Regions from separate parts of the Hydrogenovibrio thermophilus genome, predicted to be linked through region 2. Evidence: predicted binding sites of a transcription regulator. Region 2 holds the regulator's gene; the other holds the start of a gene.
What was found. Region 2 encodes PhoB, which activates phosphate uptake and scavenging genes when phosphate is short. Its sites were predicted from a motif close to GNNTGTCATAAAACTGTCANAT; they were not measured.

Region 1 (3,422 bases), 930 kb from region 2:
GTGATTGAAGCCCACCGCTTGCCATTTCGCCATCAGCACCGCGGTGCGCTCGCAAACGGTTTTCAACAAGGCGGCACTGCGTTGCGGCTCTTCTAGCGACTGCAATTCCGGGTAATGATGTTCCACCACAAAATTGGTCAGGAATTCAAGGGTGGCCGGGCCTTTGGAGGCGGCCCACTGAAAATGCCCGAAACGGATGTGGCTGGGCGTGACACGCATCAAGCTGGCGCGCGGTTCGAAGGTTTCACGCTGCACTTGTTCGTCACTGGTGGCGATGGATAAGGCGCGCGTAGTGGGCACGCCCAGCCCGAACAAGGCTTCGGACGCCAAGTATTCGCGAATCACCGAACGCAAAACCGCCCGGCCGTCACCGCGCCGGGAATAAGGCGTGCGCCCGGCGCCTTTCAGGTGAAAGTCCCAGGCCTGGCCGTTTTTGTCTTCCCAACGCCCCAGCAACAATCCGCGGCCATCGCCCAAATCCGGGTTGTAATAGCCGAACTGGTGACCGGTGTATTTTTGTGCCAGTGGTTGCAAGTCGAACTCGGCCAAGCTGGCATCCTCCAATTGCCCGGCGGTGAGCGCAAGCAATTGTTCGTCACTCAAGTCGCAATCGATTTCCTGCATCAGCGCCCGGTTGACCGCGACGAGACGCGCGTTTTGCTGCGGCTCCGGCCAGACGGGTTGGAAAAAGGATTTCGGCAATTCGAGATACGGGTGCTGTAACATGGTTCAACCTGAGGTTTGGGGTGACGGAATCGCGCGAACGTTCTGCAAATATTCGGCAAATACTCGGCAAATACTCGGCAAAGACTGAGCGCGCTTTAAGGTTATTATAACGCGCCTTGTCAAATCCGACAGGTTTCAAAGAGCAGGTCTGGGCGTTTTTCTGTTTTCAGCTTTTTACCAACTGTGACAAGTTCAGACGCATCCGTGGGTCGAACAGTTTTTTCTGCGCCAGCCACAAGGCAATCAGCACACCCGAGGCGGTGGACACCGTAATCAGAAACATAATCATGATTTGGTATTTGACGGCTTCCATCGGGTCGATGCCGGCGAGGATTTGCCCCGTCATCATACCGGGCAAGGATACGATGCCGGCAGCGGCCAGCATATTGATGACCGGAATCATCGCCGTGTGCAGGCTTTGCTTTTTCAGGAACATCAGCGCTTCCTTGGCGGTGTAACCCAAGGCCAGTTGCGCTTCGATTTGCGCTTTCTGTTTCACGGCGCTTTTGGTCAGGGTATCCAACCCAAGGCCGATGGCGGTCATGCTATTGCCGAGAATCATCCCCAACAACGGAATGGCGTATTGCGCTTCGTACCAAGGTTGCGGCTGAATCACCAGCGTAAGCGAGAAAATCGTCAACACCAAAGCGGTCATCGACAACGACAACAATCCCACCACAAACGAGCCGGAGACCAAACCATTGGTTTGAAAACGGTAGGTCTGACGCTTGAGAATTTCATAACCGGCGAACAGCAGCATCACCACCGACACCAAGGCCACCAGCAACCAACTGTCGGCATTGAACACCCAGCTTAACCAAACGCCCATAAACAGCAGTTGCACCACCATGCGTGCGGACGCCACCCAAAGCTGGCGCGTTTGCTCGAAGCCGTTCAATAGCAGCAACAGGCCGAGCAGCAGAATCATCACCGATAAGCCGGCCAAATCATAATAACTCAGGGAAATCATTGTCATATTTTTGTTACACAACCGTCATTTGAAACTCACGCATTTGTCACTTCTACGTCAACTGGACAACTCAGAATAATACAGTTAATAGACGAGTAGAACCGCCGCACGTACCAGACGAGTCCTACGTGCCCTCCGAGCTATCCAAGAAGACGAGTTACGAAGAAACCATTATGCTGAATATCGAACAAACCATTCTCGAAAAATACCCCGATTTCAATCAGAAGCCGGGCGGCAAACAGCTGATTAAATTTCTGAAAAAGCTCACCTACGAAAACGAAATCAACCAGTTCATCGAAGAGAACAAGCACCTGCGCGGTTTTGCGTTCCTGGACAAAAGCCTGGAACATTATAACTTCACTTATCAGGTCAACAACCGTTCTTTCAACAATGTGCCGGCCGAAGGGCGCGTGGTCATCGTCGCCAATCACCCGATCGGTTCGCTGGACGGTTTGGCACTGTTGAAATTCATCCGCAGCATTCGCCCGGACGTGCGCATCGTCGCCAATGAAATGCTGGCCAATGTCGACCCCTTCCAGTCGCTGTTTTTAACGGTGGACAATATGTCCGACAAGGCCAACCATAAAGAACTTTTCAAAACCATGATCAAGGCGTTGGAGAACGAAGAGGCGGTGATTATTTTCCCGGCGGGCGAAGTCTCACGCATCCGCCCGAACGGCGTGCGCGATGGCAAATGGAAAAACGGTTTCCTCAAATTGGCGAAAAAGACCCAATCGCCGATTTTACCGATTTACATCGACGCCCGTAACTCCGCTTTGTTTTATGGTTTGTCCACCCTGTACAAACCGCTGGGCACGCTGATGCTGGTCAAGGAAATGTTCAATAAGAACGACCAACAAATCGCCTTCCATGTCGGACCGATGATTCCGTGGAAATCGGTGGCGAAATGCGACTGGCCGCTGACGAAAATCGCCAAGCTGCTCCGCAAACACGTTTACCGTTTGAACCACCCCGGCAAAGCGATTGCCAAACTGCCGTTCGAAACCGAAAACACCATCGCCCACCCGGTGAACCGCAAGGCCTTGAAAAAGGATTTGAAAAACGGCGAGCTACTGGGCCAGACGGTGGACGGCAAGAAAATCTTTCTGTTCGATTACGATGCCGATTCGCCGGTGATGCGTGAAATCGGTCGCTTGCGCGAACTGACCTTCCGCACGGTGGAAGAAGGCACCGGCGATGCCTTCGATTTGGACAAATACGATGCCGACTACCGCCACTTGGTGCTGTGGGACGAAGAGGATTTGGAAATTGTCGGCGCCTATCGCATCGGCGAATGCCAGAAAATCATCGAGAAAAACGGCATGGACGGGCTTTACACCAGCACCTTATTCGACTTGAAACCGGACATCGAACCTTATCTGCCCAATGCCCTGGAAATGGGCCGCAGTTTCGTGCAACCACGTTACTGGGGCAAGCGCAGCCTGGATTATCTATGGTACGGCATCGGCGCTTATGTAATGCGCCACCCGGAAACCAAATATTTCTTCGGCCCGGTGAGTTTGTCGGATGCCTATCCATTACGCGCCAAAGAACTGATTGTCGCCTTCTTCCAAACCCAGATGGGCTCACATCAGGATTTGGCCGTGGGGAAACGCCCTTTCGTACCGTCGCCGGATATTATAGAACTGGCGGAAAAAGAATTCAGCGGCGACTACAAAGAGAGTTACAAAAAGCTCAACAGCCTGCTGACCGAGTTCGGCGTCAA
Region 2 (3,422 bases):
TATCGCGCGTGCCATCGCCATCAAGCCGGAAGTTTTGTTGTTGGACGAACCGACATCGGCACTGGATCCGATTTCCACTTTGGCCATCGAAGAATTGATTTTCGAGCTGAAAAAGGACTTCACGATTTTGATCGTCACGCACAACATGCAGCAGGCAGCTCGTGTGTCCGATTACACCGCATTCATGTACATGGGAGACTTGATCGAATACACCGATACCGACTCTCTGTTCACGAATCCGCAAGTCAAACGTACCGAAGATTACATTTCCGGTCGTTACGGTTAAGTTGAGAGCTTTACACGAGATGGGTACACGGCTAAAAATAGCTAAAATCTTCCTGAATGTCGTTGAAAAACTCGTTAATAGCTAGCTATTAACTTCGTTTTCCGCCTGATTCAGAAAAATTTTATCTCATTTTTTCCTCGCGTCCCACTCGTGCAAAGCTCTCAATGTTGAGTATTGAGTTATAGTTATAAGAACAGTCAGGAGAGTCATCACATGGAAAAACAAGAATTCAGCTCACACATTTCGGAAATGCTGAACCGTAATCTGGAAGATTTGTTCAACCACATTCTGGAAATGGGCGGCATGGTCGAGCGCCAGTTTGAAACGGCGTTGGTCGCTTTGGGCAGTGGCGATACCGAAAAAGCGGTGGAAATCATCGCCTTCGACAAAGCAATTAATAAAGCGGAAATGGAAATCGACCGTTTGTGCGCGAAAGTATTGGCGCGCCAACAACCGACGGCTTCCGATTTGCGTTTGATCATTGCCGCGATTCGCATCGCCATCGATCTGGAGCGTATGGGCGACGAAATCGTCAAGATCGCGAAAATGGTCATCGTGTTCGGAAAAGAGCACCAAGTGAAGTGCGCTGAATTGCCGGGCTACGTTGAATTGATGGACATTTCCACGCGCTCCAACGCCATGCTGAAAACTGCGCTGGATTCTTTTGCTCGCGTTTCCACCGAAGGGGCTGGTAAAATCATTCAGGAAGAAGAATTGATCGACGACATTTTCGCCGATGCCATGGCGGATTTGAAAACCTCTCTGAAAGAGATGCCGGATCAAGTAGAATGTCTGATGGAAATGATCATCGCATTGCGCGCTTCCGAGCGTGTATCGGATCATGCCAGAAACATTGTGGAAAGCATCATCTACCTGGTTCAAGGGATGGATATGCGTAACCTAGACAGCGAACGCTTAAACGAGTTCTTGAGCGAGCTGGAATCTTAACGGGAAAGATTTATGACAGAGCAATGCATTTTAGTGGTCGAAGATGAAGCCGCCATTCGCGATATGTTGAATTTCACGTTAACAGCGGCGAATTATAAGGTCATCGAAGCCCCGAATGCAGAGCAAGGCTGGAAACTGTTGTTGGAACACCAGCCGGACTGCGTGTTATTGGATTGGATGTTGCCGGGCGTGTCGGGTGTTTCGCTGGCTCAGCGTATTCGTCAGAACGACCAGACCGCCGGCATTCCGATTATCATGCTGACGGCCCGTGGTGAGGAAAACGACCAGGTGCAGGGTTTTGATGCGGGTGCCGACGATTACGTCGTCAAACCCTTTTCGCCGCGAGCCTTGGTGGCACGGGTCAAGGCCTTGCTGCGACGTCAATCCCCCGAAAAGAATGCGCTGGACGTGGTGCGTTCCGGCGATTTGAAGCTGGATTTATCCAGTTACCGTTTTACAGTCAATGACCAAGAAGTTAAACTTGGGCCAACAGAGTTCAAGTTGATGCATTTCTTCATGACGCATTCCAACCGTGTTTATACCCGTGTCCAGTTGCTGGACCAGGTGTGGGGGGAGAATGTCGTGGTCGAAGAGAGAACCGTCGATGTTCACATTCGGCGTCTCAGAAAACTATTGGAGCCCGTCGGGGCAGCCGATACGATTCAAACCGTAAGAGGTGCTGGCTATCGTTTCTCTGTTGAATAAGAGGAAAACGATTCAGTGTCAAAAGGAATTACGCGGGAACTCACCTGGGTCATCACCAGTGTGTGGCTCGCCCTGTTCATCGCATGGATGACCGATTGGTGGATGGCCACCTTTTTCGGTTATTTGCTGTTCTATATCGCCCGTCAATTGTACAGTATCTATCGCTTCGAACTTTGGATGAAGGGCACGCCTAATGTGTCTTATCCACCTGGCTCCGGTCTGTGGGGCGAGTTAGGGTATCTGGTCTCACGCAAACAGCGTTCGCTGGAAAAGCACGCCGACTTACAGTTTTACAAATCCGAGCAATTCCTGGCCGCGTCCATGACGATTCCGGACGCCATTATCTCGCTGAATGAATCCAATCAAATTGAATGGTTTAACAATTCCGCCAAAAAGCTGTTCAAGCTGAAACACAGTGATACCCATCGTAAAATCGAAAATCTGCTGCGGCACCCGGATTTCATTCAGTACCTCAAGTCGGGGCGTTATGAAAAATCGGTGATTTTATCTTCACTCAACGGGATTCCTCGGGTGTTCAATCTGAAATTATTCCCGTATTTTCAGGAACATAAGCTGCTGATCGTCAAGGACATTCACGAGCTTTACAATCTGGCGCAAATCCGCCGTGATTTCATTGCCAATGCGTCACATGAACTGCGTACGCCGCTGACCGTATTGAACGGTTACATCGAAGTGATGATGGACGGCCAAGAACCGGATTCCATGTGGGTGAAGCCGTTGGAACAGATGCACAACCAATCCGAACGGATGCAGTCCATCATCAACGATTTGCTGACGCTTTCGGCCATGGAATCGGAAACGCTGGTCGGTAAGGAGAAAACCGTTCCGATTGCTCCCATCCTCAAAAAAATGGAACAGGACGCCACTCAGATGAGCCAAGGAAAACACAGTTTTAGGTTTGAGTTGGACGAGAGTCTGGCGTTGAAAGGTTACGAAGAACCGCTGAAGAGTGTGTTGATGAACCTGATTTCCAACGCCATCCGTTATACGCCGGAAGGCGGGCAAATCACCGTGCGCTGGTACGAAGACGCAAAAGGGCCGCACTTTCAGGTGGACGACACCGGCATCGGGATTTCGCAGGAACACATCAGTCGCCTGACCGAACGTTTTTATCGTGTCGATACGGCACGTTCACGCGACACCGGTGGCACCGGTTTGGGGTTGGCCATCGTCAAGCACATCCTGGAACGTCATGATGCCAAGTTGGTGATTAAAAGCCAGTTGGGTAAAGGGTCAAGCTTCCGGTGCGATTTTCCGCGCAGCAAGGCCGTGCATTAAACGACGGATGTCATCAGGGTTGCGATGACTCTGGATAGTAGGGAATGACCAGGCCTGGCGGAAATGAAAATAGCCAGGCCTGGTTAAAATGAATGATGTCTTGACGAATCGGAAGACCGATTACAGCCATTGGGTTATGGCAGCATCATACCGCGGATCGTGAAGTAAATCATCGCCGCCAGAA

Region 1: EPV75_RS11230 (GNAT family N-acyltransferase) is a predicted target of PhoB. The motif match lies at 1,705-1,726, and genes of this name have one in related genera.

Annotation. Positions count from the first base shown of each region.
Region 1 is NZ_CP035033.1:2,405,948-2,409,369, forward strand. Features, by position in the region: gene EPV75_RS11220 (protein adenylyltransferase SelO) at 1-726, opposite strand, end outside; gene EPV75_RS11225 (ABC transporter permease) at 893-1,702, opposite strand; gene EPV75_RS11230 (GNAT family N-acyltransferase) at 1,870-3,422, shown strand, end outside.
Region 2 is NZ_CP035033.1:719,697-723,118, forward strand. Features, by position in the region: gene pstB (phosphate ABC transporter ATP-binding protein PstB) at 1-286, shown strand, start outside; gene phoU (phosphate signaling complex protein PhoU) at 500-1,234, shown strand; gene phoB (phosphate regulon transcriptional regulator PhoB) at 1,247-1,939, shown strand; gene phoR (phosphate regulon sensor histidine kinase PhoR) at 1,955-3,238, shown strand; gene EPV75_RS03335 (inorganic phosphate transporter) at 3,373-3,422, opposite strand, start outside.